3 regions of the Streptomyces sp. NPDC006551 genome follow, and region 3 is predicted to be linked to each of the others. Evidence: riboswitches for the same ligand, from Rfam matches in the RefSeq annotation. Region 3 holds a riboswitch; each other region holds the start of a gene.

What was found. A riboswitch is a leader RNA that binds a small molecule or an ion and turns the genes downstream of it on or off. The one in region 3 is predicted to bind cyclic di-AMP.
Region 1: another riboswitch for cyclic di-AMP. It lies ahead of ABZY12_RS11800 (transglycosylase family protein); the one in region 3 lies ahead of ABZY12_RS07060 (LysM peptidoglycan-binding domain-containing M23 family metallopeptidase).
Region 2: another riboswitch for cyclic di-AMP. It lies ahead of ABZY12_RS21895 (M23 family metallopeptidase); the one in region 3 lies ahead of ABZY12_RS07060 (LysM peptidoglycan-binding domain-containing M23 family metallopeptidase).

Annotation. Positions count from the first base shown of each region.
Region 1 is NZ_JBEXOT010000008.1:161,645-167,407, reverse strand. It holds gene ABZY12_RS11820 (Ppx/GppA phosphatase family protein) at 1-711, opposite strand, end outside; gene ABZY12_RS11815 (DUF501 domain-containing protein) at 708-1,253, opposite strand; gene ABZY12_RS11810 (septum formation initiator family protein) at 1,358-1,822, opposite strand; gene eno (phosphopyruvate hydratase) at 1,910-3,196, opposite strand; gene ABZY12_RS11800 (transglycosylase family protein) at 3,548-4,243, opposite strand; cyclic di-AMP (ydaO/yuaA leader) riboswitch at 4,247-4,422, opposite strand; gene ABZY12_RS11795 (transglycosylase family protein) at 4,681-5,676, opposite strand.
Region 2 is NZ_JBEXOT010000025.1:68,028-73,790, forward strand. It holds gene ABZY12_RS21885 (pitrilysin family protein) at 1-961, shown strand, start outside; gene ABZY12_RS21890 (pitrilysin family protein) at 958-2,355, shown strand; cyclic di-AMP (ydaO/yuaA leader) riboswitch at 2,568-2,734, shown strand; gene ABZY12_RS21895 (M23 family metallopeptidase) at 2,747-3,529, shown strand; gene ABZY12_RS21900 (GntR family transcriptional regulator) at 3,747-4,430, shown strand; gene ABZY12_RS21905 (HPr family phosphocarrier protein) at 4,618-4,899, opposite strand; gene ABZY12_RS21910 (GNAT family N-acetyltransferase) at 5,086-5,763, shown strand, end outside.
Region 3 is NZ_JBEXOT010000004.1:185,026-190,788, reverse strand. It holds gene ABZY12_RS07075 (SIMPL domain-containing protein) at 1-166, opposite strand, end outside; partial or broken gene ABZY12_RS07070 (radical SAM protein) at 345-454, shown strand; gene ABZY12_RS07065 (SGNH/GDSL hydrolase family protein) at 471-1,238, opposite strand; gene ABZY12_RS07060 (LysM peptidoglycan-binding domain-containing M23 family metallopeptidase) at 1,450-2,427, opposite strand; cyclic di-AMP (ydaO/yuaA leader) riboswitch at 2,432-2,621, opposite strand; gene ABZY12_RS07055 (tyrosine-protein phosphatase) at 2,979-3,791, shown strand; gene ABZY12_RS07050 (DUF6126 family protein) at 3,810-3,965, opposite strand; gene ABZY12_RS07045 (helix-turn-helix domain-containing protein) at 3,986-4,699, opposite strand; gene ABZY12_RS07040 (aspartate aminotransferase family protein) at 4,789-5,763, opposite strand, start outside.

The sequences.
Region 1 (5,763 bases), on a different contig from region 3:
GTAGGAGATCCGCGAGTGGTGGATCTTCGTGGAGTCGTACTCCGTGAGCCCGAGCGCGATGGCGGCGACGGTCGTCACCGATCCGGCGAGCCCGACGAGGGTACGGGCCTCGGTGATCGGCACCGTCCTCCCGGCCAGGTCGAGCGCGGCCCGGATGTCGGCGCGGACGGCCTCGATCTCGGCGGCCGCCGGCGGATCGCTGCGGACGTGCCGCTCGGTCAGGCGTACACAGCCGATGTCGACGGAACGGGCCGCCTCCACGTGCTGGTTGCCGACGACGAACTCCGTGGAGCCGCCGCCGATGTCCACGACCAGATAGCGGTCGGTGCCGTGCAGCTCGGCGGTGGCGCCGGTGAAGGAGAACTCCGCCTCCTGGTCGCCACTGATCACCTCGGGCTCGACGCCCAGGATCTCCACCACGCCGTCGACGAACTCGTCCCGGTTCTCGGCGTCCCGCGAGGCGGAAGTGGCCACGAAGCGGAGCTTCTCGGCGCCGAGTTCCTCGATGACGGCCGCGTACGCGCGGCAGGCCGCGAAGGTCCGCTCCAGGGCCTCGGGCGCGAGCCGGCCGGTCTTGTCGACACCCTGGCCGAGCCGGACGATCGTCATCCGCCGGTCCAGCTCGATCAGCTCACCCGTCTCGGGGTGGACGTCGGCGACGAGGAGGCGGATGGAGTTCGTCCCGCAGTCGATGCCCGCGACCCGGGTCATTCGGCCGCCCCCTTCTCCGACTTCTCCGCGCACGGCGTGACGCAGGGCCCCTTGGCCCACCACTCCGGCAGCATCGCGATCGCCTCGTCGCCCAGCGGGTTGACCCCGGGACCGGCGGCCAGCGAGTGGCCGACCAGGACGTGCAGGCACTTCACCCGGTCCGGCATGCCGCCGGCGCTCGGGAAGCCCTCCAGGACCTCGATGGCGTCGCGGCGGGCGATGTAGTCCTCGTGCGCGGCCCGGTAGGCGGCGGCCAGCTCCGGGTCGGTGGCGAGCCGGGCCTGCATCTCCTTCATCACGCCGTTGGCCTCCAGGGTGCCGATGGCGGAGGCGGCGCGCGGGCAGGTCAGGTAGTACGTGGTGGGGAACGGGGTGCCGTCCGGGAGCCGCGGCGCGGTCTCCACGACGTCCGGGTTGCCGCACGGGCAGCGGTGCGCGATGGCACGCAGACCCCGGGGCGGGCGGCCGAGCTGCTCCTCGAAGGCGGCGACGTCCGCCTCGGTGGGCTCGGTGCGGGCGGTCTGCGGAGGGGGCGTTTCCATGCGTGCGTCTGTCTTCTCGTCGAGGGGCGGTTCGGTGGGTGGTGCGGTGCGCGGCGCGGTCGGCCGTGCGGTGTGCCGTCACACCATCATCTCGCGCCGCCGCGTCAGCGGGGCGCGTCGGCGCGGTCGACGCCGTTCCAGAGACTGGAGTACCAGGGGGTGCCCGCCTCGGACTGCTCGGCGCGGCGGGCGCGCTCCGCCTCGGGGTCGTTCACGGTGAAGCCGGTCTCGCCGGGCATGACGTAGTGCAGATGCTCGCGGGCGAGGCGGCGGACGTACGCCGGGTCCTGGAGCCGGGCCTTCTCGTCCCTCAGCTGCTCGACCCGTTCGGCGGCCTCGGCGGCCTGGCGCTCCTGTTCGGCGATCTCGCCCTGCTGGGAGACGTACTGACGCATGGGGTAGGCGAGCGCCACCACCAGCGAGCAGACGACGAGCGCGAGGAAGGCCGCGCGGCCGGTGAGCCGGGAGCGGCGGGCCTGGCGGCGGGTCTGGGAGCGGTAGACACGGGCGGCTGTCTGCTCGCCGAGGAGCCTGATCCTGGTCGCGGTCGAGAACCGGTCCCCGGCCATGTGCGTGCCTCCCCTTTACGTACGTACGTCCCCGCACACGGTACGGGACCGGGTGCGGGGACGTAGGTAACCGGGCTTTCTGCGGGATCAGCCCTTGAAGCGCGGGAAGGCGCTACGGCCGGCGTACACGGCCGCGTCGTCGAGGATCTCCTCGATGCGCAGCAGCTGGTTGTACTTGGCGACGCGCTCGGAGCGGGCCGGGGCGCCGGTCTTGATCTGGCCGCAGTTGGTGGCGACGGCGAGGTCGGCGATGGTGACGTCCTCGGTCTCGCCGGAGCGGTGGGACATCATGCACTTGAAGCCGTTGCGCTGGGCCAGCTCGACGGCGTCCAGGGTCTCGGTCAGCGAACCGATCTGGTTGACCTTGACCAGCAGGGCGTTGGCGGAGCCCTCCTCGATGCCGCGGGCCAGGCGCTCCGGGTTGGTGACGAACAGGTCGTCACCGACGAGCTGCACCTTGGCGCCCAGCTTCTCGGTGATGGCCTTCCAGCCGGCCCAGTCGTCCTCGAACAGCGGGTCCTCGATGGAGACCAGCGGGTAGGAGGCGACGAGCTCCTCGTAGTACTCGGTCATCTCGGCGGCCGAGCGGGACTTGCCCTCGAACTCGTACGAGCCGTCCTTGTAGAACTCGGAGGCGGCGACGTCGAGCGCCAGCGCGATGTCCTTGCCCGGGACGTAGCCGGCCTGCTTGATGGCCTCGAGGATGAGGTCGAGCGCGGCGCGGTTGGAGTCCAGGTTCGGGGCGAAGCCGCCCTCGTCGCCGAGGCCGGTGGACAGGCCCTTGGTCTTCAGGACGGACTTGAGGGTGTGGTAGACCTCGGTGCCCCAGCGCAGCGCCTCGGAGAAGGACTCCGCGCCGATCGGGGCGATCATGAACTCCTGGATGTCCACGTTGGAGTCGGCGTGCGAGCCGCCGTTCAGGATGTTCATCATCGGAACGGGCAGCAGGTGCGCGTTCGGGCCGCCGAGGTAGCGGAAGAGCGGCAGGTCGGACGCCTCGGAGGCGGCGTGCGCGACGGCGAGGGAGACGCCGAGGATGGCGTTGGCGCCGAGCGAGGACTTGTCCGGTGTGGCGTCCAGGTCGAACATCGCCTGGTCGATCAGGCGCTGCTCGGTGGCGTCGTAGCCGACGAGCTCCGGGCCGATCTGCTCGATGACGGCCAGGACGGCCTTCTCGACACCCTTGCCCTGGTAGCGGTTCGGGTCACCGTCGCGGAGCTCGAGGGCCTCGAACGCACCGGTGGACGCACCGGACGGAACAGCAGCACGGCCGGTGCTGCCGTCGTCGAGGCCGACCTCGACCTCGACCGTGGGGTTGCCTCGGGAGTCCAGGATTTCCCGGGCTACGACGACGTCGATGGACGGCACGAGCATCTCCTTCTGGGATGTGAAGCTAGATGTGACGCATGCGGTGCAGGGTCTCTTTGGCCTTGCGACAAGAGCCTAACCGGCTCCGGGGCTCCGGCCAGCCGGGCGCCCGCCCGCTGGGACGAAAAAGGACCCAAGGGCATGCATCTGGGGACGAACGACCTCAGAACTACTGGACGGTAACGGCGCGTGGGCCAGCCCGTGGGGCGTTCTCGGGTCCGGAAACGCGCGGAACCCCGGTCCGGCGCGCACGGGGGAAGGGTGCGCCGGGCCGGGGTGGTCACCGCGGGAGGGTCGTAGGGGCGCGACGCCCCCAGGGGCCCGTGTGAGCCGCCGGGCTCACGCGGGCCGCCGGACTCACTTCAGGTGAAGCTGCTGGCCCGGGTAGATCAGGTCGGCGTCGTCGACGATGTCCTTGTTGAGCTCGAAGAGCTTCGCCCAGCCGCCCTTGACGTCGTGCGCGGCGGCGATCTTGCTCAGCGTGTCACCGGCCACGACCTTGTACTCGCCGTCACCCTTCGCGACCTTCTCGCCGGTCGGGGTGGTGACGGTCTTCTTCGGCTCGGCCTTCTTGGACGCGGCCTTCGGAGCGGTGCGCTGCTCGCTGCGGGTCGTCGGCTGCTCGGCCTGGCGCTCCTGCTGCGCGGGGGCGGCCTGCTCGGCGGAGCCGCCGTCGTACGAGGCGCTGGAGAGGCCCACGCCGCAGCTCGGCCAGGCACCCTTGCCCTGGCCGGCCAGGACCTTCTCGGCGATCGCTATCTGCTGCGACTTGGAGGCCTGGTCGGCGGTCGAGGCGTACGCGGTACCGCCGTAGGCGGCCCAGGTGGAGGCCGAGAACTGCAGGCCGCCGTAGTAGCCGTTGCCGGTGTTGATGGACCAGTTGCCGCCGGACTCGCACTGGGCGACGGCGTCCCACTCGGAGGCGGTGGCGGCCGAGGCGGACCCGGCGGTCATCAGCGGGGCGGCGACGGCGACGCCGGCGACGCCGACGAGCGCGACGGCGCGGGTGGCCTTGGAAGCACGACGGTGTTTGCCCTTGCCGGAAAGCAGCATGCGATTTCTCCTCACCGACGCCTGCGAGGTGAGCTGTCGGGTTCGGACCAAGTGAGTTGTCCGGCCGCGTGCCTCAGCACGCGGCTCCACCCCAAGCCGGCCTTCCGTCCGTCTGTCTCGACGGCCGGGACCGGCGCTTACCTTGGGTCCCCCGCTCCTGCCTTCGGCGCTTGCGCGACGACTGTTCCCATCAACCGACGGCAGGATTCGGCGTTTCGGTCGACGGGGCCCGCGGTGGCGAGCGGTCACGACCGTAGGCACAGACCCCCACGAAGTTCAAAGACGTCTATTAGGGAGAAATCGCCCTTACTTGCCCTCGGCCGAACAGCGTTTGCGCAGGTGAGAGGTGACGGGAGCAAAGTTTGCGGACGTGACACGCCGACGGCGGCAAAGAGACCCATATCTCACTTGCCCAGAACCGGACATATAGCCCCGAACTACCCCTGCGCGGGCGCGGTTTCGGGCGTCAGGTCGAGGCTCTGACCAGGGAGGATGAGATCCGGATCGCCGCCCACCGTCTGGCGGTTGGCGTCATAGAGGGCGGCCCATCCGCCGGGGAGCTCGTTCTCCTGAGCAATCTCGGTGAGGTTGTCTCCGGGCTTGACGGTGTATTCGTCCACAGTGCCCTGAGTGTCCGTATTCTCCGAACCCGCGCCGGCGGTCACATCGCCTGCCGACCCGTCAGCTCCATCGGACGGCGAGGCGTGCCGACCGGTTTCGCCAGTGCTGTCCGTATTGCCCACCTCTTCGGGGGCGGCGTCGCCACGGTGCTTGCCGGTGCCGGGGACGGCCGGGGCGGACGGCGAGAGGGACGCCTCGGGGGCGGTGGGGGAAGGCGTGCCGGTGCCCGTCGACGCGTCCGGCGTCGTGGGCGCGGTCGGGACGGTCTCGGGGGTGGTCGGGGCGGCCGGGGTGGTGGGAACGACCTCGGGGGCCGTCGGGGTCGCCTCGGGGGTCGTCGGGGCGATCGGAAGGCCCGTGGTCCGGTTCGACTCCTCGACCGGACCCGTGGGCTCCGTCGGCACGACGGGCGGACCCGGGTCGACCTCGGGAGCGGTGCCGTCGTTCGTCAGGCCGGCGATCGGGGCGCAGGTGTCCCATTCCGTGCCGCCGGCGGCGAGCGCCTTCTCGGCCACCACGATCTGCTGCGCACGGCTGGCCAGGTCGGCGCTGGACGCGTACGCGAGGCCGCCGTGCCGCTCCCAGGTCTCCTGCGTGAACTGGAGCCCGCCGTAGAGCCCGTTGCCGAAGTTGGCGCTCCACAGGCCGCCCGACTCGCACTCGGCCACCCGGTCCCAGGTGGCGGCGTCGGCGGCGGAGGCGGAGCCCGCGCCGAGCAGGGGCAGCGCGAGGGCCGATCCGGTCACGCCTGCGGCGACGACGATGGCGGGGGCCTGGCGGGGTCTGCGGTGACGTCCGTTCCCGGAGCGCATGCGGAATGCCTTTCGCGTGACGGCTGAGATTGACGGTGAACGTAGCGGCATTCGAACGTCAGTCACAAGTCGATGCAGCGGAGATCA
Region 2 (5,763 bases), on a different contig from region 3:
GGACGACGAGTCCATGGAGAACCAGCGCGACGTCGTCAAGAACGAGCGCCGCCAGCGGTACGACAACGTGCCCTACGGCACGGCCTTCGAGAAGCTGACCGCCCTCGCGTACCCGGAGGGCCACCCGTACCACCACACGCCGATCGGCTCCATGGCCGACCTGGACGCGGCCACCCTGGAGGACGCGCGGAGCTTCTTCCGTACGTACTACGCGCCGAACAACGCGGTGCTGTCGGTCGTCGGCGACATCGACCCGGAGCAGACGCTCGCCTGGATCGAGAAGTACTTCGGCTCCATCCCGTCCCACGACGGCAAGCGGCCCCCGCGCGACGGCACCCTGCCCGACACCATCGGCGAGCAGCTGCGCGAGGTCGTCGAGGAGGAGGTCCCGGCCCGCGCGCTGATGGCCGCCTACCGCCTCCCGCACGACGGCACGCGCGAGTGCGACGCCGCCGACCTGGCCCTGACCGTCCTCGGCGGCGGAGAGTCCTCCCGGCTCCACAACCGTCTGGTCCGCCGTGACCGCACGGCCGTCGCGGCCGGCTTCGGCCTGCTGCGCCTGGCCGGCGCGCCCTCGCTGGGCTGGCTGGACGTGAAGACGTCGGGCGGCGTCGAGGTCCCAGAGATCGAGTCCGCCGTCGACGAGGAGCTGGCCCGCTTCGCCGCCGAGGGTCCGACGCCCGAGGAGATGGAGCGCGCCCAGGCCCAGTTGGAGCGCGAGTGGCTGGACCGGCTCGGCACGGTCGCCGGCCGCGCCGACGAACTGTGCCGGTACGCGGTGCTGTTCGGCGACCCGCAGCTCGCCCTGACGGCCGTTAACCGGGTCCTGGACGTCACCGCCGACGAGGTGCGCGAGGTCGCCGCGGCCAGGCTGCGTCCCGACAACCGCGCGGTGCTCGTCTACGAACCGGTCACCGCCGAGCAGAGCGAGAGCGACGAGGAAGAGGGAGCGGACCAGTGAGCGACGCTGCCGCGTCTTTGACGAGCATGGAGTTCCACCCGCAGCCGAAGCCGGGCACCGCCCGCCCCTGGGCATTCCCGGCCCCCGAGCGCGGCGCGCTGGACAACGGCCTGACGGTGCTGCGCTGTCACCGCCCCGGCCAGCAGGTGGTGGCCGTCGAGATCTTCCTCGACGCGCCCCTGGACGCCGAGCCGGAGGGTCTCGACGGAGTCGCGACGATCATGGCCCGGGCCTTCTCCGAGGGGACGGACAAGCACTCGGCGGAGGAGTTCGCCGCGGAGCTGGAGCGCTGCGGCGCCACGCTCGACGCGCACGCCGACCACCCGGGCGTACGGATCTCCCTGGAGGTTCCGGTCTCCCGGCTGCCCAAGGCGCTCGGTCTGCTCTCCGAGGCCCTGATCGCCCCGGCCTTCGTCGACACCGAGATCGAGCGGCTGGTACGCAACCGGCTCGACGAGATCCCGCACGAGACGGCGAACCCCGCCCGCAGGGCGGCCAAGCAGCTCTCCAAGGAGCTCTTCCCGGCCGGCTCGCGCATGTCCCGGCCGCGCCAGGGCACCGAGGAGACGGTCGCCGCGATCGACGCCGCGGCCGTCCGCGCCTTCTGCGAGGCGCACGTGCGGCCCGCCACGGCCACCGCCGTGGTCGTCGGCGATCTGACCGACGTCGACCTGGACAAGGTCCTCGCCGAGACCCTCGGCGCCTGGACGGGCGACACGACCGAGCCGCGTCGCATGCCGCCGATCACGGCCGACGACACCGGCCGCGTGGTCATCGTGGACCGTCCCGGCGCGGTCCAGACCCAGTTGCTGATCGGCCGCGTCGGCGCCGACCGGCACGACCGGGTCTGGCCGGCCCAGGTCCTCGGCACGTACTGCCTCGGTGGCACCCTCACCTCCCGCCTGGACCGTGTCCTGCGCGAGGAGAAGGGCTACACCTACGGCGTGCGGGCCTTCGGCCAGGTGCTCCGCTCCGACGGCGAGGGCAACGGCGCCGCGATGCTCGCCATCAGCGGTTCCGTCGACACCCCCAACACCGGCCCGGCGCTTGACGACCTGTGGAAGGTGTTGCGCACGCTCGCCGCCGAGGGGCTGACGGACGCGGAGCGCGACGTCGCGGTGCAGAACCTCGTGGGCGTGGCGCCGCTGAAGTACGAGACGGCCGCCTCTGTCGCCGGGACGCTCGCCGACCAGGTCGAGCAGCACCTTCCGGATGATTTCCAGGCGCAGTTGTACGCGCGTCTGGCCGAGACCGGCACGGTGGAGGCGACGGCGGCCGTCGTCAACGCCTTCCCGGTGGACCGTCTGGTCACCGTGCTCGTGGGTGACGCGGCGCAGATCGAGGAGCCCGTGCGCGCGCTCGGCATCGGCGAAGTGACCGTCGTCACCGGCTGATCGAGGAGCTCCAGCGCCACTTCGAGGACCCCGACGTCACCCTACGTCGGGGTCCTCGCCTTTGTTGGGTCTTTGTCCGTATTGCGGGAGAGGGTGCCCGTCTGCCCTGTGGCATGTCTTACAAAAGGACGTGTCTGTTTGCTGATTGAAAGACAGTCCGCTTAGCGTCGGTCCGGCTGTTCGTCAGTTGCACCCGCCGCGACCGCGGCACCGGACAGTCATCGCCGAGTCCCCGTCAGGCGCGAGCCTGGGGAGCCGGGGACCCACACGAAGTCCCTGGGGTGAATCGGACGCCTTCGCCTGAGCGCGGAGGGGCCCGTAGGAGACCTTCCTGCTCCGAACCCGTCAGCTAACCCGGTAGGCGAGAAGGAAGGAAAGGATCAGCCACTTCATGGCGTTCACCCGTGCCACCGGGAAGCATCGTGGTCCGAGCCGTATGGCGCGCCGCAGCGCGGGCATCGCCGGCGTCGCCGCCCTCGCCACCACCGGCGTCATCGGAACCCTCGCCTCCCCGGCGCTCGCCGCCGACACGGACACCCGCTCGCTCGAGGACACCGGCCTGAACCAGGCCGTCGTCTCCGAGTCCCTGGCGGACCAGATCGACGTCCAGGCCGCCGTCCAGGAGCGGGAGGCCGTCGAGGCCCTCGCCAAGGCGAAGGCCGAGGCCCGTGCCAAGGCCGAGGCGAAGCGCAAGGCCGAGGCCCGCGCCAAGGAGATCCGCGAGGCCAAGGAGCGCGCCGCCCGTGAGGCCGAGCGCAAGCGCCTGAACTCCTTCCAGCTCCCCATCGCCGGTTCGTACGTCACCACCGGCTACAAGACCGGCGGCTCCCTCTGGTCCTCCGGCAGCCACTCCGGCGTCGACTTCCACGCCGCCTACGGCAGCAAGGTCGTCTCGGTGGGCTCGGGCACCGTCGTGGAGGCCGGCTGGGGCGGCGCGTACGGCAACAACGTCGTCATCCGGATGAGCGACGGCACGTACACCCAGTACGGGCACCTCTCGGCCATCAGTGTCTCGGTCGGCCAGACCGTCACCCCGGGCGAGCGGATCGGCATCTCCGGTTCGACCGGCAACTCCACCGGCCCGCACCTGCACTTCGAGGCCCGCACCAGCGCCGAGTACGGCTCCGACATCAACCCGGTCGCGTACCTGCGCGCCCGTGGCGTGAACGTCTGACCCGACCGCGCCCCTCCGCGTCAGAAAAGCCCCGGCTCGTACTGAGCCGGGGCTTTTCTCGGCCAAAAGATATCCATGGATTCCCGGTAGCCATCGGAATTGCCGCCCCGCTGCAATAGAGTCACCGGACAGTCGTCCGTCATCGAAGAGTCGGCGAGGAACCGGCGGACGGACGTCAATAGGATGGGTTTCGCGCGGATTGAGGCGGAGGTCGAACATGCGCATCCCCGCGCACTCGGTATGCACGGCGATCCGGGACGACATCGTCTCCGGGGTCTTCGAGCGCGGCAGCCGGCTGACCGAGGAGCAGCTCGCCCGCCGCTATGGAGTCTCCCGCGTCCCGGTCCGCGAGGCGCTGCGAACCCTGGAATCGGAGGGGTTCGTGATCACCCGCCGGCACGCGGGGGCCCATGTCGCCGAGCCCACCGAGCAGGAGGCGGCCGACCTGCTGGACGTGCGGTCGCTGCTGGAGCCGCTGGGTGCCGCCCGCGCCGCCCAGCGCCGCACCGAAGCCCATCTCAAGGTGCTGCGCGGCCTGGTCAGGCTCGGCCAGGAGCGGGCCAGGCGCGGCCAGGGCGACGATCTGCGCTCGCTCGGCGGCTGGTTCCACGAGACTCTGGCGCAGGCGTCCGGCAGCCCGGCGCTCACGGCGCTGCTCACCCAGCTCCGGCACAAGATCGCCTGGATGTACGTGGTCGAGCCGGCCGGCCGGCCCGTGGAGGCATGGGCCGAGCACGGGGCGATCGTCGACGCCGTGGCGCGCGGCGACGCCGAGCGGGCCCGTGCGCTCACCGCCCTGCACGCCGAGCGGTCGCTGGTCCTGCACCGGCTGAAGAGCTCCGGGCGAGGGCGTGTGAGGGCTTCGCAACATGTCGTAAACACCGCGAGCGTCCGGAATTAACGACGGGGCCGTATACAAAGAGATGGAATTCTCCGGCTGTATTCGTGCTGCCCGAAATAAGGCCGACGGGAATGGCGTCGCCCGGAATTGTGCTTCCCTTTATTCCGGTCCGGAGTGACCACACGGAAAACGAAGGAGCCGCGCCCGCCGTGATCGACGGCGGGCGCGGCCCCTTCGTGAAGTGTCGTCAGACGGTCTCGGGAAGCTCCTCGAGGCCCTCGGCAACCAGCTTGGCGAGACGGTCCAGAGCGGCCTCGGCGCCCTCGGCGTCCGAAGCGAGCACGATCTCCTCGCCGCCCTGCGCGCCCAGACCGAGCACCGCGAGCATCGACGCGGCGTTCACCGGGTTGCCGTCGGCCTTGGCGATCGTCACGGGGACGCCGGAGGCCGTGGCGGCACGGACGAAGATGGAGGCGGGGCGGGCGTGCAGGCCCTCGGCCCAGCCGACGTTGACGCGGCGCTCAGCCATGGTGTTGCCCTTCAAGTCTTAGCGGGTTGTCTAGACCAGTCTCTCACACGGGTCGCGACATGCTCGTACCGACCTCCGGCCCGGACACGACGGCCCTTCGGCCTTCCTACCTTGCCCATACCCCGCACGGCACGCATGCCGTGCGCGACCGGTGCCGGTGTCGTACCCCGGCCGTAGGCTTGGCCCATGCAGAGCGCGTCGGAACAGGAACAGCCTGAACACGCATACCCCGACCACTGGGAAGCGGACGTCGTCCTCCGTGACGGCGGGACCGCGCGCATCAGGCCCATCACCGTCGACGACGCCGACCGGCTGGTCAGTTTCTACGAACAGGTCTCGGACGAGTCGAAGTACTACCGCTTCTTCGCGCCGTACCCGCGCCTCTCCGCCAAGGACGTCCACCGCTTCACCCATCACGACTTCGTGGACCGGGTGGGGCTCGCGGCGACCGTCGGCGGGGAGTTCATCGCCACCGTGCGCTACGACCGCATCAACGCCCAGGGGCTCCCCGCGAGCGCCCCGGCCGACGAGGCGGAGGTCGCGTTCCTGGTCCAGGACGCACACCAGGGCAGGGGCGTCGCCTCCGCGCTCCTCGAACACATCGCCGCGGTGGCGAGGGAGCGGGACATCAGGCGCTTCGCGGCGGAGGTGCTGCCCGCGAACACCAAGATGATCAAGGTCTTCACGGACGCCGGGTACACCCAGAAGCGCAGCTTCGAGGACGGTTCGGTACGGCTCCATCTCGACCTCGAGCCCACCGACCGCTCGCTCGCCGTCCAGCGCGCGCGGGAACAGCGCGCCGAAGCCCGCTCCGTGCAGCGCCTGCTCGCCCCCCGCTCGGTCGCCGTCGTCGGAGCCGGGCGC
Region 3 (5,763 bases):
CCCCGTCGGCCCCCACGGCGAGCGCGGGTCCCGCGCCGGCGAGCAGGAGGCCGCCGAGCACCGTGCCCGTGGTGAAGGCGCGGCGCAGCCGGCGGCCGGCCGGGAGCCTGCCGGAGACGTGGGCGGGGAAGCGGTCGCTGACGGTGGAGCGATGACTGGTCGTCACGGGCGATCCCTTCGTGAACGGCTGCCGGAGACTCCGGCGCGCGCCCACATCCCAGCACCCCCCAGCGCCCGTCCCGGGGCGCCACTCCTGCCCCGTCACCCGCTCAGGCCCGCGCGAACGACCGGCGCCTCCGGTCCATGGCGGGTGGGGCGGGGGCTCTGCCGCGCCGCCCTGCGCCCCGCGCGCCTGCCCGCTCGCCGTGTGCGACTGCCACATCCGCTACCTCCATCTGGAGACGCTGTCGTGGTACGACGTGTTCGCGGGCGTGTCCTGGAGCGGATCCCGGCCGCCGTGGCACCTACGGCTACAGGGGCAGGAGGTCCGGGCGCTTGGCCGCCACGTGGTCGCCCGAGCTCTCGCCCCGCAGCCGGCGACCGATCCAGGGCACCAGATACTCCCTGGCCCACAGGATGTCGTCGCGGCGCACCTCCAGCGTCCCGCGCGGGGGCAGCGGCGGCCACGGCTGGTCCGGGTCGGCCGGCACCGGGATGCCGAGGACCTGGGCGGCGCGCAGCGCGACCCGGGTGTGCCCCTCGGGCGACAGATGCAGCCGGTCGCCGTCCCAAGCGCGCCTGTCCTGGACGGACTTGAGCGACCAGAGGTCCAGGACCGGGCAGCCGTACCGGTCGGCGATGGCCCGGACATGGGCCGTGTAGGTGGCGATCTTGCCGCGCAGATGGCGCAGCACGGGCACGTCCCGGGTGTCGAAGCCGGTCGTGACCATGACCGTGCCGACGGCGGAGGTGAGGTCGGCGACGGCGCGTTCGAAGCGCTCGGCGACGTCGTCCGGGTCGCTGCCGGGACGGATGATGTCGTTGCCGCCCGCGCAGAAGGTCACCAGGTCGGGGGCGAGTTCCTTAGCCCTGGGTACCTGCTCCTCCACGATCTGGTCGAGGAGGCGGCCGCGTACGGCCAGATTGGCGTAACGGAACGCGTCGTGCTCCGGCAGCCGGTCGGCGAGCAGAACCGCGAAACGGTCTGCCCATCCCACATACGTCCCGTCGGGTCCGGGATCTCCGACGCCCTCGGTGAAGCTGTCACCGATCGCCGCGTACGACCCGAATACGTTCATGTCTCTTGATCTCGAATCGTCTGCCACGGGAGCACATCTTTCCCTTACGGATGTGACTTACGCGACCGTAAGGAGGGGTTGACGGTGAGTGACATATGCCACCGGTCAAGATTGCACCAAGCCGGAATACGCCGAGGGCCCGGCACGAAGGTGCCGGGCCCGGGAGCGTACCGAGGACGCGTCGGACGAGGACGCGCCGGACGACGGTGCGTCAGACGCTGACGCCCTTCTGGCGCAGGTAGGCGAGCGGGTCGATGTCCGAGCCGTAGCTCGGGCCGGTGCGCATCTCGAAGTGCAGGTGCGGACCGCTGGAGTTGCCGGTCGAGCCGGACAGGCCGATCTGGTCGCCGCCGTTGACGGACTGGCCGGCGGAGACGGAGAGGGAGGAGAGGTGCGCGTACTGCGAGTAGGTGCCGTCGGCGTGCTGGATGACGACCTCGTTGCCGTACGAACCGCTCCAGCCGGCGGAGTACACGGTGCCCGCGCCGACGGCCTTGACGGAGGTGCCGGAGGAGGCGATGAAGTCGACACCGGTGTGGTAGCCGGAGGACCACATCGAGCCGGAGGCACGGTACGGCGTGGAGACACCGCCGCCCACCGGGGAGACCCAGCCGGAGGAGGACTGCGACGCCGGCGTGGACTCCACGGCGGCGCGCTCGCTGCTGCGGGAGCTGCGCGACTCCGCCGCGTCGGAGGTGGACTTCTCGACCTTCGGAGCGGCCTTGGGAGCCGCCTTGGGAGCCGCCTTCGGAGCCGCCTTCGGGGCGGCGGCCTTGGGCGCGGGCGCCTTGGCCGTGGACTTGGCGCCGAGGGTGAGCTTCATGCCGGGGAAGATCAGCGAGGGGTTCTCGCCGACGACCTGGCGGTTGTCCTGGTACAGCTTCTTCCAGCCGCCGGCCAGGTGGTGCTCGGCGGCGATCTTGGACAGATAGTCGCCGGCGACGACGGAGTACGTCTTCGGCTTGGCCTTGGCGGCGGCGGGCGCGGCGGCCGGGGCCTTCGCCGGGGCGGCGGCGACAGCGGCGACGGCCTGCTCGGGCGTCACGGCGGGAGCGGTCTTCTCGGCGGCGTGGGCTCCGGTCGCGCCGAGGAGCGGCAGGGCGACGACGGCGCCACCCGTACCGGCGGCGACGAATCCGCGCGTGATCGGGTTGACCTTGGGACGGCGGTGCTTACCCTTCGCGGGCATGGCGAATTCCTCTCCGTCGCCTACGAGGTGAGCTGTCGGGTTCGGACTGGAGATGTCCGGCCGCGTTTTCACGCGGCTTCACCCCGAGCCGGTCCGGCATGAGCCGGATCGGCGTACTACCTGGGTCCCCCGCTCCTGCCATACGTGGGTGGGTGCGGATTCCGGACGGTGGCAGGATTCGGCGGTCCGACCGGATTGACGGTGACCGTAGACGAGCGGGGTCGGCGCGAACAAGCCGTCGCATTCATCTCGCATTCCCCGCCGTGAAATTCAACCGGAATTCTGGTCACCCTCCGCGATGACGGAGCCTCGATTTCCTTTTCTCGCAGGGCTATTGCGGAAGACGATCAGGCACGGTCCGTCACGGTTATGACGCTGCTCACGCCCCGGAACCCATCTCCCCCGCTACCAGGGCGCGTTATCCCTAACGCCCCAATTCGGACAGAACGCTCATTACCGCCCCAGGGGTGTGCGAGCGGGCCGCCACCCGGAATGATTGCCCCAGGAACCGATCTCGTATCGTCGAAGTCCGCCAACACTCAGGAGCACTCGTGACGCAGCAGCTGCCGCAGGTCCCGTCGACCGAACCCGAGCTGAGCGGGGTCCGCAACTTCCGGGACGTGGGCGGACTGCCGACCGTGGACGGCGGGTCGGTGAGGTTCGGGCGGCTCTTCCGCAGCGGCCATCTCGCGCACGCCACGGAGGAGGACGCGGCCTTCCTGTCCACTCTCGGGCTGCACACCGTCTTCGACTTCCGCAACGCGGCGGACCGGAAGGTGGAGGGCGCGGACATCGAGCTGCCGGGTGTACGAAATGTGAACATACCGCTCAACGACCCGGCCGACGGCAAGGAGTTCTGGAAGCTGGTCAGCGCGGGCAACCTGGAGCAGCTGCGCGAGGCGCTCGGCGACGGCAAGGCGGCCGACCGCATGTCCGATTCGTACCGGAAGATGATCGTCGAGCGTACGGCGGAGCACAGCCGCGTCCTGCACGCGATGGCCGAGGACAGCGTCCCCGCCCTGATGCACTGCGCGGCGGGCAAGGACCGCGCGGGTCTGTCCATAGCGATCTCGCTGCTCGCGGTGGGCGTCGAGCGCGAGGCGATCGAGGCGGACTACATCAAGTCGAACGACCCCCACCGCCGCTACAAGATCCGCCGCAGCTCCACCTCCGCGGACGCCATGGCACCCGAGGTGATGGAGCTGCTCAGTCCCCTCTTCGACGCGCGCGTGGAGTACCTCCGGGCCGCGTTCGAGACGATGGAGCGGACCTGGGGCACGGCCGAGAACTACCTCTCGCAGGGTCTCGGGCTCGCCCCCGAGACCCGTGAGCGGCTGCGCGAGCGCCTCGTCACCGAGGCGTAGCCCGGCCGGCCGGCGCGGCTACTGGTTCTGCCCGCCGAGCATGAAGAGCAGGTAGAGGAAGCCCGCGAAGAGGTGCCCGGCGACCAGGTAGGCGAAGAGGCGGAGGACCAGCCCCTTGGGGAACTTGCCGCCCCCGCGCTCCTCACCGGTGATCTCGGCGGATTTGTCGGACATGTCGGCCCCTTCCGATGGGCTCAGCGCGGGTGCGGGGTCCCCTCGCCGAGACACAGCTCGGCGGCGGGGCTCTGCATCAGCGTGTGGACGAAGAGCAGGTCGGCGCCGCCTCGGGTGGCGGCGCCGATGCGGTGCGGGGTGAGCGAGTCGAAGTGCGCGCTGTCCCCCGGGTCCAGGACGTGCACGGCGTCGCCGAGCGCGAGCCGCACCCGGCCGTCGAGGACGTGGAGCCACTCCTCGCCGGGGTGGACCCGCACGATGTCGGCGCGGGTGGCGTACGGCACGTGGACGCGGAGTGCCTGCAAGGCGCGTCCGGGGCCGCCGGCCTGGTGGTAGACCCATCCGTCGGCCTCGACGGGCTCGGCCCGGCCGGCGCGGATGATCGGGTCGCGCTCGGGGGGCACCTCGCCGAGGAGTTCCGAGACGGTCGTACCGTAGACACGTGCGAGCGCGAGCAGCATCGGCAGCGACGGCTGGCGGCGGCCCGTCTCCAAGCGGGAGAGATGAGCCGGTGACAGCCCGGCCCGCCGGGCGGCGGCCTCCAGCGTGAGCCCGCGCCGCCGGCGCAGCCCGCGCAGCCGCGGCGCCACATCGGGAAGCGCGTCCGGTGCGGCGGGGCCGGGGGCGTCGGGATCGGTCGCGGCCGAGTCCGGGGCGTCGGGCGCGGAGTGATCCGGCGCGGAGTGATCCGGTGCGGCGGGGTCCGGGGACGGCTCCCCGGCGAGGTGCTCCATGCCTCCATTGCGCCAGGATCTTTCCTCCCGGGCAAATTACTTGCCTCAGAGGCAAACCGTGCCGGCCGCGTTCCTCACTGGCACATTCCTCAGCGCTGGGCGACGGCCTGCTTGACCAGCGTCTTCCCGAAGTCCCACATCAGCCCGCCCCCGCCGTGCGCATCGTCCATCACCGCCGTGAACGCGGTCACGAACCGGTCCACGTCCGCTTCGTCGATGATCAGCGGCGGAATCAGCTTGATCACCTCCAGACGGTCGCCCGACACCTGCGTCAGGATCCGGTGCCGCTGAAGCAGCGGCACCACGACCATCTGGGCGAAGAGACCCTTGCGGGCGGCCTGCAGCATCGTCCAGCGGCTGCGCAGCCCGAGCGACGAAGGGCGGCCGAACTCGATCCCGATCATCAGCCCCCGCCCGCGGATCTCGTGCAGCAGCTCGTAGCGCGGTACGAGTTCCCTCAGCCGCGAGGACAGCAGCTCCCCCATCCGGCGGGCGTTGGCCACCGTCCCCTCGGCCTCCATCACCGAGAGCACGGCGAGGCCGGCCGCCATGGCCTGCGCGTTCGAGCCGAAGCTGGCGGAGTGGACGAGCACCCGGTCCATCGAGGAGTAGACCTTCTTGAAGATCCAGTCCTTACCGAGCGTCGCGCCCACGGGCACATATCCGCCGGAGAGCGCCTTGGCGACACAGAGCAGGTCCGGCTCGACCCCCTCCTCGTGCTGGTACGCGTAGAAGTCGCCGGTCCTGCCGAGCCCCGTCTGCACCTCGTCGGCGATCAGCAGGGCCCCGTGCTCGTGCAGCAGCTCCTGGGCGGCGCGCAGAAAGCCGGGCGGGGCCTCGTGCACCCCCTTGCCCTGGATGGGCTCGACGACGAAGGCGGCCACATCGCCCCTGCGCAGTTCCCGCTCCAGCGCGTCGAGGTCGCCGAGCTCGATCGCGGTGTCGGGCAGGAGGGGGGCGAAGCCGTCCCGGAAGCAGTCCTCCCCGTTGACCGAGAGGGAGCCCGTGGTCAGGCCGTGGAAGGCGTGGGAGCAGTAGAGGACCCTCGGCCGGCCGGTGGCGTA